One region of the Acinetobacter defluvii genome, then DNA from elsewhere that is predicted to be linked to it. Evidence: predicted binding sites of a transcription regulator. Region 1 holds the regulator's gene; the other holds the start of a gene.
The links. Region 1 encodes PhoB, which activates phosphate uptake and scavenging genes when phosphate is short. Its sites were predicted from a motif close to TGTCATNAANCTGTCATAA; they were not measured.
Positions count from the first base shown of each region.

Region 1 (7,360 bases):
CAGATTAATTGGATCAAATATGCAACCCATCATTCAGTCATTGCTTGATACGGATTTGTACAAGTTTACAATGTTGCAAGTGGTGCTTCATAAATTCCCACAAACACACAGCGTATATCATTTCCGTTGCCGAAACTTGCAAGATACAGCGTATCCATTGACGGATATTTTAGATGATTTGAATGAACAGCTAGATTATCTTTGTCAACTGAACTTTAAAGAAGATGAATTACAATATTTACGTAGTTTGCGTTTTATCAAAAGTGATTTCGTTGATTATTTAGAATTATTTCAATTAAAACGTCGCTTTATTAAAGCTGGAATCGATGAACAAGGTCGTTTGGACATTTGGGTGGAAGGTCCAATGGTACAAGCGATGATGTTTGAAATTTTTGTATTGGCAATCGTCAATGAATTGTATTTCCACCGTATTCGTTCAGATGCAGTGTTAGCGGAAGGTGAACGTCGTTTACAAGCCAAAGTGGCGTTGATGAAGAAATATGAAGCAGAAATGCAACCGAATGATCCGCCATTTTTGGTGTCAGATTTTGGAACACGCCGCCGCTATAGTTTAGATTGGCAACGTCATGTGATTGAAACTTTCCATGATGCGGTACCAAATGTATTTCGTGGTACCAGTAATGTCTTGATCGCCAAAGAGTTAAAAATTTTTCCAATCGGTACAATGGCACATGAATTTTTACAAGCATTTCAAGCCTTAGATGTTCGGTTGCGTGATTTCCAAAAATCAGCGCTAGAAACATGGGTACAGGAGTATCGTGGTGATTTGGGTATTGCGTTGACCGATGTCGTGGGAATGGATGCCTTTTTGCGTGATTTTGACTTGTATTTTGCGAAGCTATTTGATGGCTTGCGCCATGATAGTGGTGATCCATTTGAGTGGGGGGATAAAGCCTATCAGCACTATCGTAAACTAAAAATTGATACCAAAACCAAGATGTTAACCTTTAGTGATGGTTTAGATTTAGAGCGTGCTTGGGCGTTGTATCAATATTTTAAAGATCGTTTTCAAGTCAGCTTCGGGATCGGGACCAACTTGACCAATGACATGGGGCAAACACCACTGAATATTGTTTTAAAATTAGTGGAGTGTAATGGTCAGTCGGTAGCAAAAATTTCAGATAGTCCAGGAAAAACCATGACAGACAATGACACATTCTTGGCTTATTTACGACAAGTTTTTGAAATACAAGAACCAAGTGTTGAGTAGAAAATCTATAGCTGATTTTTTGCTATAGAAAAGCATAAAATCAGCAAAATTGTAAAAAAGACTATGCTAAGATCATCAATATAAACTGTTAAAATTCAAAAAATCTTATGACTGCCTCACCTTTTAATTTTGATTTGTTGATTGATGCTGAACAGTTGGTGCCTTATTTGGGACATGAACAGTTACGCATTGTTGATCTGAGTCGGAGTTCGGTTTATGAACAGCTGCATATTCCGCATACCTTACATTTAAAGCCAAATCTTTTGGTGCGTCAGGAAGAACATGCTTCAGGTTTATTGCCAGATGAACATGGTTTGCGTGCCTTGATAGATTATTTGAATATTTCTCCTACACATCATGTGGTGGTTTATGATGATGAAGGTGGGGCATGGGCAGGACGCTTGATTTGGAATTTACATTGTTTAGGCTTTGAAAATGTCAGTTTGCTGAATGGCGGTATTCATGCGTGGTTGGGCGCAGGATTACCGACTTCCTCGGAAGTAGAAGAATTTAAAAAAGTGAATAATTTGGTCAAAATAGATTTTAAAAATATAGAAAAATATAGAATTAAATATGATCAATTATTAGACAAAGTACAACAAAGTGCAGTACAAGTGTGGGATTGTCGTACGACAGAAGAATATACAGGACAACGTTTAGCAGCCAGACGTGGTGGTCATATTCCCAATGCACGACATTTTGAATGGAGTACTGCAATTAATCGTCAAAATCATTTAAAATTACATCCTTTAGAACGCACGCAACAACGTTTAAAACAATTGGGCTTTCATTTGGATCAACCTGTGGTGGTGTATTGTCAATCACACCATCGTTCAGGATTGGCATATATCTTAGGTCGATTACTCGATTGGAACATTCAAGCTTATGATGGTGCGTGGAGCGAATGGGGCAATCGCCTCGACAGTCCTATTATTAGTGGAGAATCACCTTCGTGAGTCTGACCTCAAACTTAAAAAAACAACTCTTTATTCGTGCACAAAATTTAGTACCGCAGCAACAGCTCAGCCGTGTTGTGGGTAAGCTTGCTGCTAGTGAAAATCCGATTGTTAAAAATGTTGTGATTCAAGCTTTTAAAGCACAATATGGCATTGATATGTCGATTGCACAGCAAACCGATGCCTTAAAATATAAATCATTTAATGAGTTTTTTACCCGTGCTTTAAAAGATGGCGTGCGTGAAATTGATGCAGATGCAAGCAGCATCGTTTCACCTGCGGATGGTGCAATTTCACAATTGGGTAAAGTGAAAGAAGGCGATGTATTTCAAGCCAAAGGACAAAGTTTTTCTGTTGAAAAACTAATTGGTGATCCACAACTTGCTGCACCATTTAAAAATGGTGAATTTGCCACGGTTTATTTGTCACCGCGTGATTATCATCGTGTACACATGCCTTTTGCAGGGACATTAACTGAAACTTTATATATCCCAGGCGAATTATTTTCAGTGAATCAAACCACTGCGGAAAATGTACCAGGTTTATTTGCGCGTAATGAACGTATGGTCTGTTTGTTTGATACTGAACTAGGGCGTATGGCGGTGGTTTTAGTGGGTGCAATGATCGTGGCAGGAATTGAAACTGTCGCAACAGGCAAAGTCAAACCATCTGGTCGTTTAGAGTTAAATCACCATGACTTAAAACTTGAAAAAGGCGATGAATTAGGACGTTTTTATTTGGGTTCAACGGCGATCGTTTTATTTGAACACGATAAAATGAATTGGGATGCGCAATTTAAAGCCAACTCAGTGGTGGTTATGGGTGAAGCTTTGGGGCATACCTTATAAGCATTTAACAAACTGTAGCTTTTAGTAAAGGTGAAGAAAGCTATATTCTTCACCTTTCATTTATTCTAAGATTTAGCCATAAAAACAAAAATCATTCAGGTTTATATAAACGTTCTTTCGGAAATACGACTCTAAAGGTAGAGCCTTGGTTTTCAATAGAATCAATTTCTAAATAAGCATTATGTTGCATGAGTACATGCTTCACAATTGCTAAACCTAAACCTGTACCGCCCGTTTGGCGACTGCGTGCGCTGTCAACACGATAAAAACGCTCAGTCAAACGTGGTAAATGTTTTGGGTCAATGCCAATGCCTGTGTCTTGTACTGTAAAATAACCATGTTGACCATCATCATGCCAGCCCATAGTCACTGAACCACCTTTAGGCGTATATTTAATTGCATTGGTAATTAAGTTGCTGAAAGCGCTAGCAAGTTCAGTGTCTGAACCGATCAAATCACAATGACTGTCGATATCCAAATTTAAGGTATGCCCATAATCGACATTATAAGCTTGTGCATCATCAAATAATTGATTCATCAAACTTGGCATTTCAATAATTTGATTTTTGGCAATTTGTTTATTGCCCTCAAGACGAGATAACAACAATAAATCATTGACGAGTGCATTCATACGGCGTGTTTGCGAATGCATTTGATCGAAAGCACGTTTCCAACGAGGATTTAAGTCTTCTTGGTCGGTAAATGTTTCGATATAGCCACTCAACACAGTCAGTGGTGTACGTAATTCATGCGAAATATTATCGACAAAATCTTTACGCATTTGTTCTAAGTTATGCACACGTGTGACGTCATAGGCGACCAATAAACGGCTTTCACTACCAAAACGTGTGAGTTTAATTTGGACATAATGTTCATCATAAACCGTTGATTTTATTTTAATGCCATCAGGTGATTGGTCTATATTATTAAAATACTCAATAAAACTCGGTTGACGAATAATGGTCAAGATATTGCGACCCCGATCTGACATTTGAATGCCAAGTAATCTCTCAGCAGCAGGATTCCACCATTCGATTTGATGTAATTCATCGGTTAAAATCACGGCTTCTGCCAATGCAACCAAGGAAGATTGTGCTCGGTCAATTAGACCCACCATTTCTGCTTGTACGACACGTTCTTGGCGCTGTGCCCGATAGACATTGAACAGCAATGCACCCCATATCCCGCTTAAGTTTGGCGGGACATCATAGGGGCGATTGGAAATCCATTCATTGACCAAATACAAAGAACGCAGTTGAAATATAAAAAAGATCGCAAATGCCAGTGAAATACAGATCCAAAAATACCCTATCCCGACGCCTATGAAGCATCCGATGACTAAAAGAAATGCAAGTAGGCGTAAATCTTGTTTGGCAAATGTCCACAAACTGCTATAGCGAAACTTTTTATGGTCTCGTGCAAGATCGGGGACGGGGTAGGGTTCATACATAAAACAAAATTGACCTAAATTTAACCTAAAGCAACATCAGCACGTGTAGAAAAACGGTATCCTGTACCACGAACTGTTTGTACATAACGGTCAGCACCATAAGGTTCTAACACTTTACGCAAACGACGAATATGCACATCAATGGTACGGTCTTCAATATAGACATTTCCGCCCCAAACTTGGTCAAGCAGTTGTGCACGTGTATAAGCACGTTCTGGGTGGGTCATAAAGAATGCCAAAAGACGGTATTCAGTTGGTCCCATTTCTAAAATGCTATCGCCAAAGCTCACACGTTGGCTAACTGGATCTAGAATTAAACCATTTGCATCAATTGATTTTTCCCCACTCAGTGCATTGGCACGGCGTAAAACAGCTTTAATACGAGAAACCAATTCACGAGTTGAAAAGGGTTTGGTCATATAGTCATCAGCACCAGCATCTAAACCTTGTACTTTATGATCTTCTTCACCACGCGCAGTCAGCATAATCACGGGAATTTCAGCCAAATTTTCATCACGCTTTAAGCGGCGACATAAGTCTACGCCACTTACGCCACCAGGCATCATCCAATCCAATAGGATCAGTGCTGGTCGTTGGTCTACGATCATTTGATGCGCTTGTTTGGCATCTTCAGCTTGTAAGCATTGAAAGCCAGCCATATCTAATGATGTATGGATCATCTCTCGAATCGGAAGTTCGTCATCGACGATTAAAATATAGTCATCTTTCACAACGCAATATCCTATGTATGAACGGTGAACCGTTTTATTATTTATGACAGGCTTATTACAAAGATTAATTATGACAGTATCATTGCAAAAAAAAGATATCGGCTATTTTTTGCAAAATTTTGTGACAAAACCTGTGAAGTTATATGAATATTCCATGAAATAATCAGGATTGTTTAGTTTCATAGTTTGAATAAAAATAACCCGTCATACAAATTTGGTATATTTAAGCACTTTGTTTTTCAGAAAAAGAATCCAATAATGATAAAAAAACAGTTTCACAAGCAAACACCACTTGTTCTACGGAAAGTTTAAATCCACCCATCACCCAACGCACAGCAATCTGTGTCACATAACCATTCAGTCCTGTCGAAACCAAAGAAATTTCTTGCTCACTGTAGTTAATTCGCGGCATCATCAGCATGACAAAGGCATGAATCATACGATCAAAACGTCCCATGGTTTCATGAATGGTGGCTTGATTATGTAATTCTTGTACCAACATCGCATCCACATAAATAATGCGTGCCATACGTGGATCAGCCTTTAACATCGAAAACAATGCAAATAAGCCTGAGTGAATCATTTTTTTAGAATCAGGAGAGGCTTGCATCACTCCTTGCATTACAGTTTGTTGTAATTGATCAATTAACTGTAAAAAGATTGTTTGGAATAATTCTTCACTTTTCTTAAAAGATTCATAGAAATAGCGTTCTGTCAGTTTTGCCTCATTACAGACATCCTTCACAGTAACTGAGAAAAAGCCTTGCGTACCGTAGGTTTCAATTCCTGCCTCAATCAGTTTTGCACGGCGTGCTAACTTTCGTTCAGACAAAGACATGCCTTTAAATTGTCTTTCTTTTACCAATTTTTTAGATGTGCTTGCTTTTTGCAACTGTGAATTGGTGTCATTTAAAAAATCTGTAGTCATATGAATTTGTGCCAAATTAAGTGTGCAAATAGCAATATTTGATCAATAAAAATAGTTGAAATTTACGTCATACTTCTGAGCAACTCATCAACAAGCAAAAGCTTAACATATTATATTGACAATAGTCATTGTCAAAATTATAGTGTAGCACTGAGTGTATGTATATAAAATACGTACTAAAGAATTCAAACAAGGAAACTCAATGAAAAATTTTAAAAATAAAGTCGCTGCGATTACAGGTGCAGGTTCAGGTATGGGACAGCAATTGGCAGTTTTATTGGCAAAACAAGGCTGTCATTTATCAATCAGTGATGTCAATGAAAAGGGTTTGGCTGAAACTTTAGAATTAGTAAAGCCTTATAATGTGCGTGTCACATCTAAAAAAGTAAACGTTGCAAAACAACAAGAAGTAAAATCGTGGGCAGAAGAAACTGTTCAAAATCATGGCTCTGTAAATATGATTTTCAATAATGCTGGTGTCGCGCTTGGTGCAACGGTAGAAGGCGAAAGTTATGAAGAACTAGAATGGATTGTGGGTATTAACTTCTGGGGTGTGGTTTATGGTACCAAAGAATTTTTACCATACATCAAGAAAACAGGTGATGGTCACATCATTAATACCTCAAGTATCTTTGGTTTAACCGCACAACCGACCCAGTCTGGCTATAATGCAACCAAATTTGCGGTACGTGGTTTTACTGAGTCATTACGTCAAGAACTTGATATTGAGAAATGTGGTGTGTCTGCGCTTTGCGTGCATCCAGGTGGGATTCGTACCAATATTGCAAATGATGCGCGTTTGAGTGAGAGCGTGAAAAAATTAGGGATGCACCCTGAGAAATCAGCAAAAGCCTTCAATAAACTCCTGCGTAAACCTGCAGTAGAAGCAGCACAAGAAATTTTGGATGCAGTGCTTGCAGATAAACGCCGTTTATTGATTGGTGGGGATGCAGTGATTGTGGATTTGGCACAACGTTTACTACCAACTGGCTATCAAAGGTTAGCAACAGGTTTAACAAAGCTCACCAAGCGTTTTGAACCAAAATAATTGATTTGTATGCAATAAACCGTCACTTAGGACGGTTTTATTGCATTCTAAGAAACTTAATCATTAGATTAAATTAAAGCTCGAATGGCTTTTTTCTTCCAGACGAACTGATAATAAATGGCTTGCATTAAACACAAAGACACAAAAGCCAAGGCATAGGCATACCAA
Region 1 covers NZ_CP029397.2:3,218,882-3,226,241, reverse strand. The annotation lists gene pncB (nicotinate phosphoribosyltransferase) at 20-1,231, shown strand; gene DJ533_RS17935 (sulfurtransferase) at 1,339-2,187, shown strand; gene asd (archaetidylserine decarboxylase) at 2,184-3,035, shown strand; gene phoR (phosphate regulon sensor histidine kinase PhoR) at 3,127-4,485, opposite strand; gene phoB (phosphate regulon transcriptional regulator PhoB) at 4,506-5,216, opposite strand; gene DJ533_RS17915 (TetR/AcrR family transcriptional regulator) at 5,440-6,144, opposite strand; gene DJ533_RS17910 (SDR family NAD(P)-dependent oxidoreductase) at 6,347-7,192, shown strand; gene DJ533_RS17905 (MATE family efflux transporter) at 7,261-7,360, opposite strand, start outside.

Region 2 (7,360 bases), 1.1 Mb from region 1:
GATAATTAGTAATGGTTTGCGTACCAATGAAGTTTGGCTTCGCAGGCTTATTCGCTGCAAAGTCAATTTTTAAACCATTTTCAATCGATTCTGCATAAGACAGTTTTGCGGCTTTCGGTTGTTTGTTGGCAATACGTTCACGGACTTTTTCATATTCCGCACGGGTTTCCTCAACAAACTTTGGCTTCATTTCTTTAGAAAGTAAAGTCGTTGCCACACCCACTGCCCGTGATGCATCGGCAACATAAATCACCGCATCATTTGAATATTGCGGATCAATTTTTACAGCGGTATGCGCTTTAGAGGTGGTTGCGCCACCAATCAGTAGTGGTACATGGAAACCTTTACGTTGCATTTCTTTGGCAACAAAGACCATTTCATCCAAAGATGGCGTAATCAAACCTGACAAGCCGATAATATCGACATTTTCATCAATCGCAGTCTGTAAAATTTTCTCAGCAGGTACCATCACACCAAGGTCAACGATGTCATAACCATTACAGCCTAACACCACACCCACAATATTTTTACCAATATCATGTACATCGCCTTTTACAGTCGCCATCAGGACTTTACCTTTGGATTGACCGCCTGATTTTTCAGCTTCAATGAATGGGTTGAGCCAAGCCACCGCTTGTTTCATGACACGGGCAGATTTGACCACTTGTGGGAGGAACATTTTACCTGAACCGAACAGGTCACCGACCACATTCATACCGTCCATCAATGGACCTTCGATCACATCGAGAGGACGAGCTGATTTTAAACGAGCTTCTTCAGTATCTTCATCAATAAAAGTCGTGATACCTTTGACTAAAGCATATTCTAGACGTTTTTCTACGCTCTCATTACGCCATTCGAGGTTCTCAACCTGTTTTTGTGCTGCACCCTGACCACGGTATTTTTCAGCGACTTCAAGCAGTTTTTCAGTCGCTTCTTGATGGCTTTCACCTTGATTCTGATTCAGAATCACATCTTCAACCGCAGCTTTTAACTCAGGGTCAATATCATCGTAAATTGCCATTTGACCGGCATTTACAATCCCCATGGTCATGCCTTGTTTGATGGCATGGTAAAGGAACACAGAGTGAATCGCTTCACGTACAGGCTCATTGCCACGGAACGAGAAGGATACGTTAGATACACCACCTGAAATCATCGCATGTGGCAGATTTTGTTTAATCCAACCTGTTGCTTCAATGAAATCAACTGCATAGTTATTATGTTCTTCAATCCCTGTTGCGACTGCAAACACGTTTGGATCGAAAATAATATCTTCAGCAGGGAAGCCAACGTCATTGACCAGTACATCATAAGAACGCTTACAGATTTCACGCTTACGTGCTGCGGTGTCTGCCTGACCTGTTTCATCAAATGCCATGACGATGATTGCTGCACCGTACTGACGACATAAACGAGCTTTATGTACAAACTCGTCATAACCTTCTTTCAAGGAAATTGAGTTCACTACAGGTTTACCCTGAACGCATTTCAAGCCTGCTTCAATAATTTCCCATTTTGATGAGTCAATCATGATTGGCACTTTAGAAATTTCAGGTTCAGACGCAACAAGATTAAGGAAATGCACCATCGCACCTTGCGAATCGAGCATCCCTTCATCCATGTTAATGTCGATCACCTGTGCGCCTGCAACCACTTGTTGCAACGCCACATCTAAAGCTTCGGCAAAGTTTTCTTCACGGATTAAACGTAAAAACTTCTTTGAACCTGTAACGTTGGTACGTTCACCGACATTCACAAACAAAGAATCATCATAGATGTTAAACGGTTCTAAACCACTTAAACGACATGCAGGCTTGGTTTCAGGAACTTGACGAGGCTTGATGTCTTTCACTGCATTGTAAATGGCACGGATATGATCAGGCGTGGTACCACAACAACCGCCTGTAATATTGATCAAACCGCTTTCCGCAAATTCTTTTAAGAATGCTGCTGTTTCTTCTGGGCTTTCGTCATAACCCCCGAAAGCATTGGGTAAGCCTGCATTTGGATGCGCTGAAACAAAAGTATCAGCAACATCGGAAATGGTTTTGACATGCGGACGCATGGCATCTGCACCGAGCGCACAGTTAAAACCAATGGATAATAAATCGCCGTGACGCACCGAGTTCCAGAACGCTTCTGCGGTTTGCCCTGTGAGGGTACGACCTGAAGCATCGGTAATCGTGCCTGAAATCATGAGTGGCAATTCATAGCCAATTTGATTGAATACTTCTTTGACTGCAAAAATTGCAGCTTTACAGTTCAGCGTATCGAATACGGTTTCGATCAGAAGAATGTCTGCACCCCCTTCGATCAGGGCATGAGCAGCTTCGATATAGTTTTCTTTCAGCTCATCAAAGGTAATGTTACGAAAAGCAGGGTCATTCACATTCGGAGAAATTGAACAGGTACGTGATGTAGGACCTAGCACACCTGCAACAAAGCGTGGTTTGTCAGGTGTCGAGTATTTTTCACACGCTGCTTTGGCAATACGTGCGGCTTCACGGTTGATCTCAGGAACGAGGTCTTCCATATGATAGTCAGACATAGACACACGTGTACCATTGAATGAGTTAGTTTCAATGATATCTGCGCCTGCATCTAAATACGCTTCATGAATGCCCTGAATGATTTGGGGTTGAGTCAATACCAAAAGGTCATTGTTGCCTTTTAAGTCCGAAGCCCAGTCGGCAAAACGCTCACCACGATAGTCGGCTTCTTCAAGTTTGTGACGCTGAATCATGGTACCCATTGCACCATCAATAATCAGAATCCGTTGAGCCAATAGCTCTTTTAGGGTGGTAAGCGTGGACATAAATAACCCAATCCGATGGAATATAAAATCGGCATATATGTTAGCAGAATTCACATCAGTTTTATTGTTATTCATGATTTAGAGGGACTCAAATTATTTTCTGCTGCTTTTATCAGCAGTTTTTGAGAAAAATGAATGTATTTTTTCTTGAATATTCATGTAAATGTCATGCTTAAAGTATAAATTAATTCGCCAAAAAAAATAATATGAAAATTTTTATTGCAAATATTACAAATATTTCAAAGGTTAAAAATGATAGAAAATGTGCATAAATATGACTTTTAGTAATTGTAAGTGTCTGAATTTTAAATATTAAAATAAAAAATATATAGTTGTTTTTTAAATTTTATCTATTTCATTTAGTAAAAATGTTGCTTTATATGACAGCTATTTGTCATATAATTGTCACAATTTAATTGAACAATAAGCGCATTTTATTATCCGCTTAAACCGTCTGCATGAATTCTAATTTACCTCCCGTTTCAGATTCATCACACTCATCGACTCCACACAAGTCGACGAATGTTCATGTTCCGACACCAAAGTTTTTTATGCCAGTGTTTCTCACGATTATTATTTCTACACTGATTTATATCGGTGTTCAGCTTTCTGCTGATTTGGCGCATGTGCCACCTTTGAGCTTATATTCGGTTGTGTTGCTGGCGACGGCTTTATTTATTGCGTTGGGTTTTGAGTTTGTAAATGGTTTTCATGACACAGCCAATGCTGTCGCAACGGTAATTTATACCAATGCACTGCCTGCACCAGTTGCAGTAATGTGGGCGGGTTTTTGTAACTTTCTTGGGGTGATGGTGGCAAGTGGTGCGGTAGCTTACGGTATCATTGCATTACTCCCTGTCGAACTGATTATGAATGTGGGGAGTGGTGCTGGTTTTGCCATGGTCTTTGCCATGCTGATTGCAGCCATTTTATGGAATTTAGGAACTTGGTTCTTAGGCATTCCTGCTTCAAGCTCACATACGTTAATTGGTTCGATTTTAGGTGTAGGGATCATGAACTACATTTTGCACTCAGCAAGTGGTGCAAGTGGTGTAGACATGGATCAAGTCATGAAAGTGGGTAAAGCTTTATTATTTTCCCCATTGATTGGTTTTGCTTTTGCTGCTGTTGTATTCTTGATTGTGAAAAAGATTTTCAAGAAACAGCTGGAGTTGTTCCAACCGCCAGAAGGCAATAAACCACCCCCACCTTTGATTCGTGCGATTTTGATTTTCACATGTACAGGGGTAAGTTTTGCACATGGTTCAAACGATGGACAAAAAGGCATGGGCTTGATCATGTTGATTTTGATCGGGTTAGTACCATTGGCATATTCTTTGAATAAGAACTTAGATCAGCAACATTTACAATCTTTCTCTCAACTGTCTGAACAGACAGCATCTGCAATCTATGCACAGCATGCAGATATTCCAGATGAGCAAGCACGTAATACCATTACCAAATATATTCAAACCAAAGAAATTACACCTGAAGTTGTGCCTGCTTTGGCAAGTTTGACTGATCATTTAGGTGAGCGTGTCGGTAAATTTGGGGATTTAAAAGATATTCCTGAGTCTGAAGTTTCATCATTACGTAATGATATGTACTTAAGTACAACGGCTTTTAAACGTTTAGATAAAGCTGAGCAATTGCCAAAAATGGATGAAGCGCAAGCAAAAACAGTGAAAGAATATCGTAGTAACTTAGATTCGTTCCTTCAGTATATTCCAACATGGGTGAAAGTTGCTGTTGCACTTGCGCTTGGTCTAGGCACAATGGTGGGTTGGAAACGTATTGTAGTTACCGTAGGTGAACGTATTGGTAAGCACCACATGACTTATGGTCAAGGAATGTCTGCTGAACTTGTGGCGATGTCGACAATTGCAGCAGCCGATGGTTTAGGAATGCCTGTATCCACGACGCATGTTTTAAACTCTGCTGTAGCTGGTACGATGGTCGCAAATAAATCAGGTCTAAATTTTAATACTGTTAAAACCATTCTTTCCGCTTGGATTTTCACATTACCGGCAACGATCTGTTTATCAGGTGCTTTGTATTGGTTGTTATTAAAAGTATTTTAATCCTTAGATGAATATTTGAAGCTCAATAAAAAAACGCTGCAATCGCAGCGTTTTTTTATTAGGATTATTTTTTAAATTTTCCAAGTAATTGTTGGATCGGCAATTTATCATTAGCAAAGCCATAAATTGCTGCAAAAGGCAGGGCAGTACGAGCCAAATATGCGACACGCCATAAGCCACCATGGTTTGCACCCTCCATGATCAGCTCCAAAGGATGTTCAATCTGTGTTTCAGGATTTGCTACTGAGGTTTGGTTTTTTAAATCATGCACCCATAGTGCTGCCATCAAGGCGTTGGTCGTCTCAGGTGCAAAAGCTTCCACATCAAATAAACTTGCACCATTAAATGCAGCTTTGAGTAATGGGTTTTTAGTCACAGACATGGTTGTGGTCGAAGGAGCGATATTAATACTGACTTTTTGTCCCTGATGACGTGCCAAAGTTGCTCTCCACTGTTGGATACGTTTGGCTAAGGCATAGTTTGGTCCTTGTTCAACTACTAAACAATCGGCAATACCATAACTTTTTCCATTATCAGAGTTGATTAATTGCTGACTGTTATGTTTAAAGAAATGTTTCATAGATGCGGTTGCAACGCTTTTACTTAACCATTTTTCAATTTTTGAACGTTGTTGGTATTTTTGTGTAGACGCTTGAATGACGTCTTTGGGTACAGCATAGACATCGGTAGGCGTACACATATACATCAATGATGTATCTGGTTTTTGTGCGCTGACATAACTCATGATGCTGTCCATTGCCATCGACACTCGCACGTGTTTCTCACCATCTAAATAGGCAATTGCAGCTAAATCTAAGCTATTTGGGTTTTGCGCTAACCAGTGGGCGATTTCGGGTGTTTGGGTGAGTAGGTTGGTGCCCAGTTTATTTTTTAATTCATGTATTTCAAAATTTTCAGTCAATGGTTCAGTGCTTGGTGCATATAGAGTCGCGTTGCCGTGTTGTACTGTGTTTAGAATTTTTTCCCAAACTTTGGCATTAGGTAAATCAACAGCAATGAGGTTGGCTTTCCATTTGGCTAGCCAAGTGAGTGGACCTGCTTCGGATGCCGCGCCAAATAACACCATGGTACGATCAGACAAATCAAACCATTCAGGATGGGCTATCACCTGACGTAAGGCATCGGCATGGCTAGTTTCAACAATGCCACACTTTTCCCAAGTTTGGATTTGCTCAAGTAAGGCTTGTCCTTGTAATTTTTGACCATGATAAGGTACATACCATTCAGGTTCAGCTGTACTTTGTCCTTGATACTTAAATGTATGTAATGTTTGAATATTAGGCACAGTCATGACATCTTTTAAGCGATAACATTTTCCATCTCGATAAAACTCAAAACTATGGTGTGCTTGGGCTAAACCTTGTTTTGCGATGGTAATGGGTGCATTCACTGAACGGATGCCATGTGCAACTAAGGCTTTAAAATGTCGAGGATAATTTTTACGCCAGTTTTTTTCATTTAAAGCATTTTGTGAGCTAAGCTCATCCACCAAAGAAAGTGCTGCTGCAACAATTTCTTTGCCTGTGCTTGAAGAGCTTACTTTTTGGGTTTCAGGCTGAACGGGGAATTGTAAACCGTCAAATGAAGTAGACATGCAAAAAATCTCTATTTTTTCGTCATTAATATACAGATGTATACATTATCCACGTCAAGTTTAAATGTAGGGTGGCAATATCTGCCAAAATAGAGCACTTTTTAATAGAATATTCAGTGATGTTCCAAACGGTATGCTAGTCAACTTCCCAATAGAAAATCAAAAATATATAAATTAAATTCACTTAAAACTCAATATCTTATGAAACTGCTATAATGGTTAAAATATACTCAAGATACTGTTTGAACCCCCTCCAAAAAACTAGAAAGAAAATTGCATTAACTGATTGAAAAAATGTGGAATGACTCTCGGTTCAATGATGATGGTCATGACTACACCATAAGCGGCACCCCACAAATGTGCACTATGATTAATACTTGAGTTACCTTTTTTCGCTGACCAAATACTATAAGCGACATATAAAACTGCAAAAACAATCGCAGGGACGGGAATGAAAAATACGAAAATTAATTTCCAAGGCTGAAATAAGATATAAGCGAAAAGTACTGCGGATACGGCACCTGAAGCGCCTAAACTTGCCCATTGACTGTCATTTTTATGTTTTAAATAGCTTGGAAGTATCGCAAAAATTAACGCTCCCATATAAAACAGCACAAAGCCTAAGTCATATAGGTATTGGCGATAAAAACTTTCAATTACGCTACCAAAGAAAAACAAGGTAAACATATTAAACAGCAAGTGCATACCATCGGCATGAATAAAACCATGTGAGATAAAGCGATCATATTGCGCTTTTTGCTGAATCGCAGGCGGCCAAAAGATCAGACGATCCATAACTTGGCGATTTGAAAAAGCGATTAGAGAGATGATCACGGTAATTAAGAT
Region 2 covers NZ_CP029397.2:921,277-928,636, forward strand. The annotation lists gene metH (methionine synthase) at 1-2,818, opposite strand, end outside; gene DJ533_RS06770 (inorganic phosphate transporter) at 3,277-4,899, shown strand; gene DJ533_RS06775 (hypothetical protein) at 4,964-6,514, opposite strand; gene DJ533_RS06780 (rhomboid family intramembrane serine protease) at 6,776-7,360, opposite strand, start outside.
Region 2: the regulator PhoB is predicted to act here: its motif matches at 3,197-3,215, upstream of DJ533_RS06770 (inorganic phosphate transporter).